One region of the Halobacillus sp. Cin3 genome, then DNA from elsewhere that is predicted to be linked to it. Evidence: riboswitches for the same ligand, from Rfam matches in the RefSeq annotation. Region 1 holds a riboswitch; the other holds the start of a gene.
The links. Region 1 has a riboswitch for lysine ahead of dapA (4-hydroxy-tetrahydrodipicolinate synthase). Riboswitches for the same ligand answer to the same signal wherever they lie in the genome.
Positions count from the first base shown of each region.

Region 1 (7,815 bases):
AACATGGATCCCAATCCGGGTTGGGATTGAACATCCAGTTCAATGTTCAACGGGCGGCGGATGCGGTCAACGAGGTACAGCCCCATTCCTGACGCCGCTTCATTGTAATGGTCGGTCGTCGATGTGAACCCTTTTTCAAAAATGCGCGGAATGTCCTGTGCTGCTATGCCCCTGCCTTGATCAATGATCGTAACAAAAGATCGTCCACTCTTTCTGCCGCTTGTTACCGTAATGTCTGAGGAAGTGCTGTATTTAATGGCGTTCGATAACAATTGGCGGATAATAAAGGAGAGCCATTTCGCATCCGTCAGAACAGATTTTTGATTAAGCTCAAGGTCAAAGCCGATGCCCTTCTGCATGCACCACGATCTCAAGGTTTTAATTTCACTGAACAATAAAGGCTCGAGCGCGGTTTCTTCTATGTATAAGTCATTTTCAATAAAAGGGATCCGCTTCCGGTGCAGCTGCTGGTCGAGCAGAAGATGGATGCGCATCCATTCATATGTCAGCCGCGAGCGCAGCGGGTAGTCTTCAATCCCTTCAATCATCAGCTTCATCGCGGTCATCGGCGTTTTCACTTCATGGATCCAGCCGAGCAGGTCATCTTTTTCCTCCTGCAGAAGATCATGGTGATGGGCAGCTTCCTTTTTCAAACGTTCCAGCTGCTCCCGGATGCTCGTTTCAATAACAGACTCCAAGGGGCTCTCTGCTTCAGGAATCGTAGTCAGATCAAGGTCATTGTCCCGCTCCTCCAACCGCTTGTAAAACCGGGTCTCCTTCTGGAAACGGAGGATCAGGAACACGCTGAAAATGATCAGCGATAAAAATACGTAATACGTAACGGCACGGAACGGAAGGGACGAGTCGAGGTAGCCAATAAGGAGAGCAAGCAATTGAAGGGACACGAACAGCAGAATCCAGCTCAGTCGTTCCCGCATATAGGTGAAAATCATGAACCTGCCCCGTCTCTGGCTGTATACCCTTGCCCGACTTTTGTTTCGATGACGTGTTCCAGACCAATTTCATTCAGCCGCCTGCGCAGCCGGTTCACGTTGACAGTGAGTGTATTGTCACTCACGAACCTTTCATCCTCCCACAGCTTCTGAATGATTTCTTCACGGGAGACTACTTTGTTCTTTTTTTCGAGCAGCTGCTTTAGTATGAAGCTTTCGTTCTTCGTTAAATCAATGGACGTATCGTTTGCCGTCACCCGGCCCCGCTCAAAATCGACCGTTGCGCCAAACCACGTCTGCAGTTCAGAGGCGTGGGTATTGTAATTGTAGACACGTCGGAGAATGGCCTGGATTTTAGCGATCAATACTTCGAAGTGAAACGGTTTCTGAACGAAATCATCGGCTCCAAGATTCATCGACATGACCATATCCGTCGGGTGATCCCTCGAGGACAGGAAGATGATGGGGACGTTGGAATGCTCCCGGATCATCCGGCACCAGTGAAAGCCGTCAAACTTCGGCAGCTGGATATCGATGATCACAAGCTGTGGTTCAACCGACGTGAATACTTCCATCACCCGGCTGAAATCCTGCACTCCGTGGACCGTATACGACCATTGGGACAGCCTTTCCTGCATTTCCTGAAACAATGTCCGGTCATCTTCAATCAACAGTACATCAAACACATCGATCCCTCCGATTTTCCGTTATTTCCCTTTTGATATTATAGCAGACAAACGAGGGATTCCCTATTGTACTTTTGTAACGCGTGACCGCGGTGAATTTTTTGAACATTTCAGCATCTTCCTCTTTCATTTGTTTGAAGGAGGGCGTACAATGAGTACTAATATTTCCGCCTGTGATGTCAGGTGAAACCAATCGAAAAGGAGTCTTATCTATGTCCCTACCAATCGTTGAAGCCGCCTATAAAAAGGAGAAACCCGAAACGGAGCAGATTCCTTTTGGAAGAACGTTCACGGATCATATGTTTGTAATGGATTATGAAGAAGGGAAGGGCTGGCACGAGCCGCGCATCGTTCCTTACGAGCCGCTGACGCTTGATCCGGCCGCAATGATCTTCCATTACGGGCAGACCGTATTTGAAGGATTGAAAGCCTACCGCACAGACGACGGACGTGTCCTGCTGTTCCGTCCGGAAAAGAACTTTGAGCGCCTGAACCTATCCGGTGACCGTCTCAGCATCCCACCTGTCGATGAAGACGAGGTGCTTGGCTACTTGAAGGAACTTGTAGCTCTTGAAAAGGACTGGGTGCCGGAATTTGAGGGGACTTCCCTATACATCCGCCCGTTCATCATCGCTACGGAACCGAGCCTCGCTGTTGCTCCGTCCAAGTCGTATAAGCTGATGATCATCATGTCACCGGTCGGTCCGTACTTCTCCGGAGGGATCAAGCCGGTTACCATTAATGTAGAAGACCAGTTCACAAGAGCTGTCAAAGGCGGAACCGGAATGGCTAAAACCGCCGGTAACTATTCCTCCGGCTATCAGGCACAGGCGAAGGCAGCGAAAGAAGGTAATGCTGACGTCCTTTGGCTGGATGGTGTGGAGAAGCGCTACATTGAAGAAGTCGGCAGCATGAACATCTTCTTTAAAATCGATGGGGAAATTGTGACTCCTGCCCTGAGCGGAAGTATTCTGCAGGGGATTACACGAACATCAATCATTGAAGTACTGAAAAAATGGGAGATCCCAGTGACCGAACGCCGCATCTCTATTGAAGAGTTGTATGAAGCGTATGAACAGGGAAAACTGGAAGAAGCGTTCGGAACTGGAACAGCGGCCGTCATTTCTCCCGTCGGTGAGTTGAACTGGCTTGGGAAGAAAATGGTGATCAACGACCACGAAATTGGTGCTCTCTCCCAGGAGCTGTATGATACGATCACAGGCATACAGCGGGGAAGAAAAGAAGACAGCTTCGGCTGGACCATCGAAGTATAAGAAAGCAGAAAAAAGGCTGCCGAGAACTTTCTCGACAGCCTTTTTTCATTTAACCGACCATATGGGCTTTCGGCTTTTCACTGGGTTGAAGCTCGTTGTAAGTCTCCATGACGCGGGCGGTCTCTTCTTCCGTTAATGGAAGAAGAGGGAGACGGACGCCTCCGGTGTGAACACCCATTTCATTCAACATCGCTTTTACCGGGGATGGGCTCGGGGCTGAGAACACGGCATCCATGACAGGGAGAAGCTTTTGATGAAGACGCGCGGCAAACGGGGCGTCTCCTTCTCGGAAACTCTGAATCATCTGCTGCATCTCATTACCGATCACATGGGAAGATACGGATACGATGCCGGTGCCTCCGATGGCGACGAACGGAAGTGTATTGGAATCTTCCCCGCTGTATACGGAAAAGTCACGGCCTGTTTCACGGATGATTTCCGCCGCGGCTTCCAGGTCGCCGCTCGCTTCTTTTACGGAAACAATGTTTTCAATCTCAGAAAGGCGGATAATCGTTTCCGGCTCCATGTTGACGACACTGCGTCCTGGAATGTTGTACAGCATGACCGGAAGGGAAGTGGCTGCGGCAATTTTTGAAAAGTGCTGGTACAGGCCTTCCTGTGTCGGCTTGTTGTAATAAGGGGCTACAAGCATGATGGCATCCACGCCTGTCTGTTCCGCTTTTTTCGTCAATTCAATGGAAGCGCGGGTGTTATTGGATCCTGTACCGGCAATGACCGGGACACGGCCGTTCACAACTTCTACCACGTGTTCAAACAGCTGGAGTTTTTCCTCCGTTGTCAGTGTCGGAGATTCACCGGTCGTCCCGCCGACAACCAGGCCGTCACTGCCGTTCTCGATCAAGTGGTTGACTAAAGCTCCCGTTGCTTCCAGGTCCATATTCTCATCGTTGTCAAAAGGGGTCACCATCGCTGTCAGTACTTGCCCGAAGTTCATTAACCTCACACCTTTTCTTGTATTTTGTACGTTCGAGGTCGTGAGGGCCATACGGCAGTAAAATCAAAAACGGCAGCATCAAGGGCTTCGATGCTGCCGTAGAAACTTTATACCGTTCCTGCGTAAGATAGCCCTCCATATAGTTTCCTATATGACAGTTCTGTGCCTGTTCAGCATCAGACCCAGCTTCAGGACCATGAGAGTCCGTACACTTCGGCAATTTCCCCTTTCCGCATGTATCCATGGATCTCATTCTCCTCCACATGCGTACTCTTGTCATTGCACCTCTATCCTTACTCCAAATAAAATTTGAAATAAGAAACTATTTAGTTAGTAAAAATAGTACCAAAATTCACGCCTGCTTACAACAGGGAAGTGCTAAAATCATGCTATTCGACAAAAATGGTCGCCAGGCACCGATGTCCGACTCTTCTTTTTTATAAAGCTCTGTTAAAGTCTGTTGTTGATATTTCAAACGATTACTAAATCGTCTCCGTCTGGAATTAAGGGTCCGGTCCGTTGTTTACTCAGAGCATGGGATGGCAGGGAAAACCGTCCGCTTTCTGCGGGGAACGATGAGCCTCACGGTACCCCGCGGAAAGTGAGTCATTCCCAAGGCCGCCTCATACAAATCTTATGACAGAGAGGGGGGATCTGAGCTCACATGTTAAATAACAACACCAAGCAATAACAGAGCCTTTTATAAAATCCGTCTGCAGGCGGAGGAAGAATCCATCCCGGGCACATCGAGAAGGACATGGATATTCCTTACACTTGAAGGAACTTACAAAAAAGGTGGGGATAGTTATGTCCGGTTCATCCATTACAGTTTCCGAAGCTGCACCGTTGGCAGAACAGCCTTCCATTTTTCGAAATAGAAATTTTCTCCTGTTGTGGGGAGCGGCCCTGTTGTCCAGCTTCGGTATTTCGTTCTTTTTATTTACTCAAAGCTGGTATGTCGTCCATGAGCTCCGTCTTGAAGCTTCTCTTGGTGTGCTGTACGTGGCAGCAAGTATTCCACGGCTGGTCTTTATGATTGTCAGTGGAACGGTCGCCGACCGGTTCAGCCGGACGAAGCTGATGTTCCTGTCCGATTTCACGAGGGGTTTGCTGTTAACAGGACTTGTCTGCTGGTTTTTCTTCGGGGACATCAGTCTTTGGACATTCGTCGGGTTTGCGTTTGCCTTTGGGATTTTAGATGCGTTCTTCTGGGCAGCAGAAGGGTCGGTTCTGCCGTCAATCATATCCAGGGATCAGTTGACCCGTGGAAATTCAGTGATACAAATGACGAATCAAACGTCGTTCATTCTAGCTCCTATGGTGGCAGGGATTCTCGTTTCCTTTGGCAGCTACGCGCTCGTATTCACAGTGACTGCCCTGATGCTGTTTACCGGAAGTCTGCTGATTTTTCTTATGAAGGTGGATGAAGAAAAGAGAGCAGGAGGGGAGGAGGAAGCGTTCTGGGACTCCTTCAAAGCAGGTGTGCGCTACGTCAAAAACTCCCGTGTGCTTTCCTTGATTATCGGAATGAGCATTTTATTGAATCTGTTCATGGTGGGGCCGATGACGATGGGGCTGCCTCTCTTTGTGAAGCAGCGCCTGCATGGCACCGCCCTGGACTTCAGCTTCCTTGAGGCAGGTCTGGCGGTGGGAATGCTGCTCGGATCTGTAGTCATCGGGATCCTTAATTTGAAAAGAAGACGAGGAAAAACGAGCCTTACAGCCTTAATGGCTGCCGGAGCCGCTTTTTTCGCTTTGAGCTTCACAGAAGGGGTATGGTTCAGCCTTGGGTGCCTCGTCGTCTTCGGATGTTCGCTCTCTATCTGCAACATCCCCGTCATCTCTGTGCTTCAGAGCTTCATTGAAGAAAAAATGATGGGCAGGGTGATGGGGCTTGTCTCGCTTGCATCAATGGGGCTCGTTCCAGTCAGCTACGGCGTGACCTCTCTGATACTGGCGGCAGGAGTGCCGATTCATCAAATCATGGCCGGGGGATCTGTACTCGTTACGCTGTATGTCCTCTTTGTCTATGTACGCTTCAAAGAGCTTCGCGAACTGGACTGAATGTCCCTCCATTAAAAAAGGGAAATCCCCTGGTAGCAGAAGATCACCCTTTTATTCTCAAACACATCTGTGTACAGACACTAGTGAATACTGTTTCCATCGTCAGCGCTGTCCCTTATACCAGCCTTTCTCCTTGAACCTGGAAATCGCTTCAATCCGATTGGAGACCTCCAGCTTCTCCAGGATGACAGATACATAGTTCCGGACGGTACCAGGGGTAATGAACAAAGCTTTGGATATGTCCTTCGTATTTCTGCCGTCCGCCATCAGCTGCATCACTTCCCGCTCCCGTTCTGTGAGCGGGTTTTGATCGGCGAAGGCAAGGTCGACGAGCTCAGGGTCAAAGATGCGCTGTCCGGCTGTAATTTTACGAATGGCTGTTGCCAGGTCTTCACTCGGACTGTCTTTCAACAGATAGCCGCTGACGCCTGCTCTTCTGGCACGGTCAAAATAACCCGGACGGGCAAAAGTCGTAAGGATGATCACTTTGCAAGGCTCCTGATACAACTCTTCAGCGGCATCCAGCCCATCCTTGACCGGCATCTCAATATCCATGATGCAGATATCCGGTTTCAGACGGCGGACGAGGCTGCAGGCTTCTTCGCCGTTGGAAGCCTGGCCGACGACTTCCATGTCCTCCTCTAAATCAAGCAGCGCCCCGAGTGCACCGAGCAGCATGCGCTGATCCTCGGCAATGACAATTTGAATCATAAGAGTTCCTCCTTTTTCCCTTGCTGAATGACTGTGGGAATGTGCAGGGTCAGTTTCGTTCCCTGTTCACTTTCCAAATCAAGCCGTCCATTTACAAACTCCAGTCGTTCCCTCATCCCCTGAAGACCGTGACCCTGGAACGGGTCCATCGTTTCCGGAAGGCCGATCCCGTCATCTTCGATGGTGACCGTCAATTCCATGGAAGAGGCTTCAATCTGGACGTGACAACGAGTGGCCCGGCTGTGTTTGACGATATTGGTGGCGGCTTCCTTCAGGCACATGCTGAGAACATTTTCCGTTAAAGCCGGGATGGAAGTCTTCCCGAGGTTTCCTTCATAGGTGAACTCCATTTCCGCAGCTTCGATGATCTGCTGCACCCGGATCAGTTCATCCTTTAGTTTCATTCCTCTCATGTTGGAAACCATCTCCCGAACCTCCTTGAGAGCATTTCGGGCCGTATGCTGGATATCCTCCACTTCTTTCTGCGCTTTGTCCGGCTTGGCCGTCATCAGCTTGGCGGCGAGATCACTTTTTAAGCCGATCATAGACAGTTTCTGCCCCAGCGTGTCGTGCAGGTCACGGGCAATCCGTTCCCGCTCTTCAATCACCATAAGCTGGGAAATCCGCTGGTTGGCGTCCTCCAGCTTATTTTCAAGGTCCTGCTGCTGGTTGCGGTAACGAACGGTGAATGGCAGCAGGATCACCCCGATGACGGTAATGATGATAAATGGAAGGTTCGGAAAAATCGAATCCAGCTGCTGCACGAAGGTATAGGCAATCGTTGCAAGTGTGAGAGTCAGGTGAACAATATATAAAGAAAGAAACCCTCCGAAATGACGGATGTTCCCGATGAAAAAAGCCAGGAACAATGAAAAGTAAATGTAGCCGAACAACAAGGTCATTCCGAGACTGATCGCCATTTCAATACTGACCCACAGATAGACAAGACGGCTGTCCGATACGAATGAAAACCGATAGGCCAGGAAGAAAATAAAGACAAGAAGAAGTCCGGTCAAAATTTCGTAAATGGAAGATGCCCGGAAGATAAAGAAAAACGGCAGGATACAAAAGATGATCCAGACGTATATGCTGAGTCCGGTGTTTTTTGGAATAATATGATACCACTTCTGCATGAACGCTACCTCCTGTGTCTAGCATATGGGAAAATCGGG
Region 1 is NZ_CAMZMV010000003.1:111,436-119,250, forward strand. It holds gene QMA39_RS11310 (sensor histidine kinase) at 1-953, opposite strand, end outside; gene QMA39_RS11315 (response regulator transcription factor) at 950-1,639, opposite strand; gene QMA39_RS11320 (branched-chain amino acid aminotransferase) at 1,852-2,913, shown strand; gene dapA (4-hydroxy-tetrahydrodipicolinate synthase) at 2,963-3,868, opposite strand; lysine riboswitch at 3,989-4,166, opposite strand; gene QMA39_RS11330 (MFS transporter) at 4,676-5,932, shown strand; gene QMA39_RS11335 (response regulator transcription factor) at 6,035-6,643, opposite strand; gene QMA39_RS11340 (sensor histidine kinase) at 6,640-7,776, opposite strand.

Region 2 (7,815 bases), on a different contig from region 1:
CTCGTCTCCACCGTGACTAGTAAAATATAGCACTTCCCATTCCAATAGATGAAGATGACCGGTAAAGTAAGTGTACGAAAGGTATTCGGATTTTCTTTCATGAGATATAATACCTGCTATGCTGTAAAACTTTACTTTAATGGAAACATGTTTTTGCCTAACCATCTTAAAGAAAGACTTATGTTACATAGCAGACCACCCTCATTGTTAGAGCTTATTATTCGGTGAGGTCACGTGAAGTGTTCGGTGGTGACGCCTGCGGGAACAGCACGAGCTGAAGATCCACTTGGGCAGGCGTTCTTCCTGTCCAAGTTAGCTGAGGCCGTGCCCGCGGCAAGCATCCACCGATAAGCGGCACGTGGCCACCCTCCACGTAACAGAAGGAGTTCTTCCTGTTTCTATAACTAAAAAAAAGCGCCGCTGATGCGGCGCCTTTAATTATTTAGCTTTTTTCACAGCGTTCGTAATGCTCGCTGCCAGACCTCCCCAGATGACAACCATTCCGATAACCATGGTAATTACTGCACCTGCTGTCATGTCAGCTTACCTCCTTTTTTCCCTCTTCGAAAGCTTTGGCGTTCCAGCGTTTAAACATCATCAACACTCCGACGATGAGGGCGAACGCTGCCACAAACCAGCCACCGAAAAGAATGAACCCATCTGCATATCCTTCGTAGTTTCCTGTGTCTGTGTCGAACTCTTTCGCCAGGTTCGTTTTAAACAGGTCGAACATCATATATCCAAGTACGAGTGGTGTAATAAGTCCAAGGGACACTTTCCACCATGTTCCGAGACGGATATCGGATATTTCATTGGCGTGCGACTGAAAATCATTGAGCTTACGAAGGAACCAGGCAATGACTACGACTTCGACAAGCCCGACGAAGGCGACACCAAACTGGTTGATGAAGTAGTCGGCAGCATCCAGGAAGAACAACCCACCCTGCGTAGCAAACAACAGTGAGATAACGGCTGCTGTTCCGCCTCCAAAGGCTACAGCTTTCGTTCTGGAAATACCAAACTTCTCGCTGATCCCTGCGACATACGTTTCAGAGATGGAAATCAGTGAAGACAGCCCTGCAAGTACAAGGGAGAGGAAGAATAAAAATCCGAACAACCCATTCAAAGCAGGAAATTCATTAATGATCTGCGGGAAAACGACAAAGGCCAGTCCCACTCCGCCGCTTACGACTTCGTTTACAGGAACTCCACTCTGGGAGGCCATGAAGCCAAGGGCGGCGAATACTCCGATACCAGCAAGTAATTCAAAGCCTGAATTACTGAAACCAGCAATAAACGCGTTATTAGTAATATCCGATTTTTTCGGAAGATAACTGGAATAAGTAATCATAATAGCAAAGGCAATGGAAAGACTGAAGAAAATCTGCCCATAGGCAGCCACCCATACCGAACTATCCATGATCGCTGAGAAATTCGGTTCGAAAAAGGCCTGAAGACCCTGCGCAGCTCCAGGAAGTGTAAGGGCACGTATCACGATAATCATGAAAAGGACGACAAGCGTAGGAATGAAGATTTTGTTCGCTGTCTCAATTCCCTTTTTGACTCCCTTGAACAGGACCCCAAGTGTAATTACCCATACAATGAGCAGAGGAATCAGGACACCTGGGACAAGGCTTCCGGTCTCGCCGGGATTAACAGATAATTGCAGATAGTCACTAAATAAAAAGCCTTCGGTATCATCACCCCATGATAGATTGAAAGAAAATACACTGTAGGAAATTGCCCATCCGATAATGACCGCATAATAAGTGGATATAACAAACGCAACCAGCACACCCCACCAGCCGATCCACTCTGTTTTTCTGCTCATCCGGAAAAAGGACAACGGTGCAGATCCACGGTACTTATGACCGATGGTGAACTCCATGATCAATAGTGGAATACCTGCGGTTAGAAGAGCGAACAAATAAGGAATAAAAAATGCTCCGCCTCCGTTTTCATAAGCTACAGCCGGAAAACGCCAAATGTTCCCCAAACCAATGGCAGAACCTACGGCTGCCAGGATAAATCCGGCACGTGTACCCCATTGTGCGCGATTTTCCATGTGAAAGACCTCCCTGAGAGGAACGTCGGATAATGTCCCTCAATTTTTATTTTTCTGATAATTCTGTTTAAATTATAACGACAGCGCAGTGGCTTGTCAAAAGAATTTTTCAATTTTCAGAAAATACCAGATTAGGAAGTCTTAGGACTTAGGAATGAAAAAGGCAGAGGGATGCTTCCTCTGCCTTTCAGCTTGTAAAGTGTTGGAGAATAAAGAGGAGGAACTTCTAATAAATAGAAGTTCCTCCTCTTTTCAACTCATCATTTTTTCTATCCTTTTTCAGGATTCAGTTTATGAATGATCAGTGCTGTGATGAGAACAATGATAAGGGACAGCAGCAGCGGCACCCAAACCTGCCCTGTAAGGCCCAGTACAACATAGCCGACTGAAGCAGCCACCGCCGCAATGATGGCATATGGAAGCTGCGTCAATACGTGATCAATGTGATTGGCTCCCGCCCCTGTGGACGAAAGAATTGTCGTATCAGAAATCGGTGAGCAGTGATCTCCGAATACAGAACCCGCAAGCACGGCGGATAGTGCAGGCAGAAGGAAGGATGGGTCCGTTACGGCAGCGATCTCACCTGCAATCGGAAGCATAATTCCAAAGGTTCCCCACGACGTTCCTGTAGACAAGGCCATAAAACCGGATAACAGGAAGATTATTAAAGGCAGATAGGAAATGTTAATATCCGCCTGGCTGAACTGCTGGGCAAGATATTCACCTGTCTGCAGGCGGCTGATAATGTCGCCGATCATCCAGGCAGCAATCAGAATGTAGATCGCCGGCAGCATTGCTTTTAACCCTTGAAGAAATACGTGCAGCAAACCGGATTTCGGTGACGGCTGCCCCACATATAAAACCAGGGCTGTGACCACACTAATGATTCCTCCGGCAAACAAGGAAATGTTTACGTTCGTATTAGCAAAGATGGAAAGGATATCCGCGGTTCCTTCTGAACTTTGAATTCCTGTATATACCATCATTCCGACTGTACCGATGATCAAAGTTACGATCGGCCAGATTAAGTGAGAAATCTTCCCGTTATCATGCTCCTTGAATTCATTATTCAAGTCACCGGGCACATCCCCTCTATCCGGGTTGTGAAGCTCGCCTGTATCCTTGGCTCTGTTTTCGTGCGCTTTCATCGGACCAATATCCAGACGAAGATAAATCGTCAAAAATACGAGAAGCAGTGCAGCAAATACATAGAAGTTTGCCGGGATCATAAGAACGAAAGCTTCAAAAGCCTGATAGTTCGATATCTCATTGGCCGCAAGAATACTGCCAATCGTCCCGATAATATAAGCTCCCCAGCTGGATATCGGTGATATGACCGTAATCGGCGCTGAAGTGGAGTCAATATAGTAGGCCAGTTTTGCTCTGGATACTTTATAGCGATCTGTTACAGGACGTGCGACCTGTCCGACTGCAAGAGCATTAAAGTAGTCATCAATAAAAATGATGATACCTAGAATGGACGGAACAAGCTTGGCCCCTTTTCTCGTCCGGATCCTTTCAACGGCCCATTTACCGAAAGCACGGCTGCCTCCGGAGGCCGTCATAAAGGCTGTGGCGACTCCGAGCAGAAATAAAAAGGACAAGAGATATAGATTCCCTGTGTTTAATGCCCCTTCGCTGACGAAAATACCGGCAAATATAGACCAGATCAAGCCCAGGCCTGCTCCAATATCCATTTGTGTGAGCATGAATGCTCCGACGATAATCCCTATCCCAAGGGACAAGATGACGCGCCTTGTGACTAAGACAAGGATAAGCATAAGTATTGCTGGAACTAAAGAAAAGATGGTTCCTTCCATGTGTTTCCCCTCCGTATATCTTGATGTTACGGGAATGGAAGGCTACTGGTGGGTATAAAATGAGGAATAAAATAAAAAAACAATGACAGAAAATAATCCATCACTGTCTGCAGACAACTTGATTATCCTCCATTTCGATCAGTAGCGCCCCATGCACCCAAAAGCATGCATGACAGTGTATGCCTTCTTCAGGTATACACCAGCGTGTCAAAACTTGACGTGTTAAGCCACACTTCGGCAGGCCCTCCCTTTCACTAATGATCCCGGCTTGTCAAACTCCCATCAGCTACTCATGATGCCTGCGCCTCTACCTCACCGATCTGATAAGGTCACGCATATTCAGTTCTTTGGTATTGTACCAGTGACCGGCCATTATTGCAAGGGTTCCATCGGAAGGGAGAACGAAGGATTCCCACCGTCGTCTCCGGACATGCCTCCGAAATATTCCGGCACTTCCCCGAGAATGGTAGCCTGGTCGATTGGAATATTGTTGGTGACGACCGTCGTTTCTGTGGAAAAGGGGATGACGATTCTGACATTCACCTCAAAGTGGATGGTCAATTCAAACAAGGCGGCATTGATCCCGTATTCCGTCATTTCAATATCTACTTCAGACTGAACATCTCCGATGACACGCAGCTGTACAGGTACCTTGGGTCCAAGGTTGGCAAGCAGACTGTTGTTGGTAGCCATCCCAATCGGAAGTTCAATGAGTGTTGCCGGCTGCTCCCCCTGCTCTTCCGGAGTACGGTCTGGATCGAGATCGGGTTCCAGTGTCGTATCCTCCATCGGTAGTTCCCCTAGTTCCATCCGCTTCAGGAAATTTTGAACCCTGATGGTGGTATCCCGCAGAGCTCTGTTGACAAGCACAGAATTCCAACCCATATAAACGACATTTCCCTGATCATCCTTTTCCATTTTCACCAAATCATTAAATTGCAGATCCTCTGCAATCTGTTTGCTTACAGCTTCATTAATGGCATCTCTTGCCAGCTGCTGGGCTTTCGTTTCAGCAATCTCGACCAGCGCTGGCGTAACCCCTCTGTTGATATACCAGAGACTCAGCACCGTGAAAAGGGCGAAAAACAACAGGCTGATGACAATCCGCCTGCCGATGGTCGATCGTTTGGTCACTCGGTTTTTAGGCATACAGGCACCCTCCCCTTCTATATATATGAGGAGCGCCCTTTCTCTAATCACAAAAGATAGTCCCTGCTTCAGAAAATAGAGAGTTTCTTTATATGCCTGCTGCATAGGTAACTGATATCAATTCACCCCCTTGCAGCTTTTATTCATGGCAAGGGGGTGAACGCTTTATTGTTTCAGTTCTTTTTTCAGTAAATCACGTAAGAGTTCCGGCATAAAATATTGCTTCGTTTCTGCATAAGCAATTTCAGGGAAGAAACGACCGAACGTAAATGTATCCGCTGTAGCAAAGGTGTACGTCTGATCGTATTCCACAGGCCTGCCGTTGTACAGCACTTGAACCACACGCTCTTCTCCGTCCTCGTCCTGCCGTCGTTCAATATCAATGCCGGCAAAAACCATTCTGCCTATGACTTCTCCTCTGAATCCGAATCCTTTCAGGCGGATTTCTGTCAACTTCTTCGTATGAGCAGCACGGATGACTTCAAGAAGTTCATCTCCTCTTAACTCCACCTTGCATGGATTCATCGGATGCGGACAGATCCGGTGAACGTCCTCATACGTAATATCCCCTGCCGGCAGATGGTCCAGAAGAACGCCTGCATTCAACATGGCTATATCAGATGAAGTCCATGTGCGGAGCTGCTCTGTAAGTCTGGACATAAGCGGACTGTCCTGGAACCAGGCAATATGCATCGGCTCTTCCAAATAGGCTACAGGGGTTTCCAGACGGCGGACAGCCTCCCCACGGATCTGCCTTAAGTATTCGGTCACCTGATCGTCTTTTCTCATCTGCTCTGTAGGAACCGCATAAGCTTCCTTCCTCGTGATTTCACCGGCCTTGTGGTCCCATTCCAACAGCACCTCCCCAAGATGGGTACCGTGCTTCCCAGCGGCTGTCAGCAGCGTACCTTCTACATGCTCGCCGTTTTGAAAAAGGTGATGCGTGTGGCCTCCGATAATGAGATCAATTCCATTGTACCGTCGTGCGATTTCTTCATCTTCATTGATCCCTAGGTGGGATAATAAAATGACGATGTCTGCTTTCTCCTTCACTTCAGGCAGCAGCTTATCCAGCCAGTCATATGGTGAATGGACATCCCATCCAAGTTTCTGATAAAAGGCTTGGAAAGGAGCAGTCAAACCAATGACGGCTACCTTCGTGCCTCGGCTGGAGTGGAGGATATGATACGGTTTGAGCCATTCCGGTGCAGGAGATTCCAAGCACTCCAGATTGGCACAGACCACTTGAAAGTCCGCTTCGTCATAGAGTTTATGAAGGTCCTCTTTGGCAAGTGTAATCCCTTCGTTATTTCCTAGGGTCGCTACGGAATAACCAGCCTGATTCAATAGGTCAACGTTTCCCTTGCCCATCAATCCTTCGGTTATAGGATGAAAACGGTCGACGTGATCGCCGTTATCCAACAACCAGTAGTCTTCCCCTTTTTGATCATGGATTTTTTTCTTCTCTCGAAAATAGCCGACGATCTGGGGCCAATTCTCAAAGTGACTATGAAGATCACTTGTATAGTATATGTGCAGTTTTTCCTTCATCATCAGTCTCCTCACCCTAACCCTTGCCAGATTAAGCGTATCCCTATCATAATCAGCAGAATCCTTAAGAACCATTCCACTGCTTTCCCGTTCAGGTGACGGTTGATTTTAGCTCCAAGCATCCCTCCTGCATAGGCTCCCGGAATAAACCAGAGCGTGACGGCCCAGTCCACATGCCCCATTGCAATATGGGTGGCTGAACTCGTGATGCTGGCAAAGAAAATCATAAACATCGATGTAGCCGTCGCGATATGCGGAGGAATATTCAGCAGCAGAATCATCGCAGGCACCATCAAAGAACCGCCGCCGATGCCGAGCAGACCGGAGAGCATGCCAACAGCAAATGACAAGGAAAGCCCCAGCCATAGAGGCATTTGATAGGTATACGTTTGTCCATTTATGGTTCTCTCTCTTTTTATCCCGCTTGTGAACAACGGTGTGCCTGGTGGTCTTCTCGGAATAAAAAACAATAGAGAGACAAGTATCATCACAATTCCAAAAAACAAAGAGAACCCGTCTGTCTTAAAAAATTGATTCAGCCAGGAACCGAAGATGCCTCCAGGAATACTTCCATATAAAAAGATAAAGCCGATTTTTTTATCCACCCGGTTATGCCGGATATACGAGATCGTCGACGACATACCGGTGAAAATCATAACGACCAGTGAAACTCCAACGATGGACTGGGGACTCACCCAGTCAAAGGATGGAAGATGATCGGCCAAAAAGAGGAGCACAGGAACTAAAATAACACCGCCGCCGAGGCCGGCGATGCTCCCCACTAAAGCCGTCACAACACCAATCAAAAACATTAAAAGAAACATAAGGGACCTTCCTCAACTCATTATAGATAATATTATAGTATCATGTTTTCTATTCATAAAACATCCTGCCCGCTTCTGCCTCTCCTTTCTGTGTCTGCCCACAAAAAAACCGCACAGATCAGAATCTGTGCGGTTTCTGTATTCAATTAACCGATGGAACCTTCCATTTCAAATTTGATCAGGCGGTTCATTTCAACGGCATATTCCATTGGAAGTTCTTTCGTGAATGGCTCGATGAAGCCCATCACGATCATTTCTGTTGCTTCCTCTTCAGAAATACCACGGCTCATCAAGTAGAACAACTGCTCTTCAGACACTTTGGAAACTTTCGCTTCGTGCTCGAGAGAGATGTTCTCGTTCATGATTTCGTTGTATGGAATCGTATCTGACGTAGATTCGTTATCCA
Region 2 is NZ_CAMZMV010000002.1:58,323-66,137, forward strand. It holds gene QMA39_RS08430 (MetS family NSS transporter small subunit) at 439-537, opposite strand; gene QMA39_RS08435 (sodium-dependent transporter) at 539-2,065, opposite strand; gene QMA39_RS08440 (Na+/H+ antiporter NhaC family protein) at 2,335-3,885, opposite strand; lysine riboswitch at 4,020-4,203, opposite strand; gene yunB (sporulation protein YunB) at 4,258-5,034, opposite strand; gene QMA39_RS08450 (bifunctional UDP-sugar hydrolase/5'-nucleotidase) at 5,200-6,585, opposite strand; gene QMA39_RS08455 (sulfite exporter TauE/SafE family protein) at 6,597-7,409, opposite strand; gene sufB (Fe-S cluster assembly protein SufB) at 7,556-7,815, opposite strand, start outside.
Region 2: another riboswitch for lysine. It lies ahead of QMA39_RS08440 (Na+/H+ antiporter NhaC family protein); the one in region 1 lies ahead of dapA (4-hydroxy-tetrahydrodipicolinate synthase).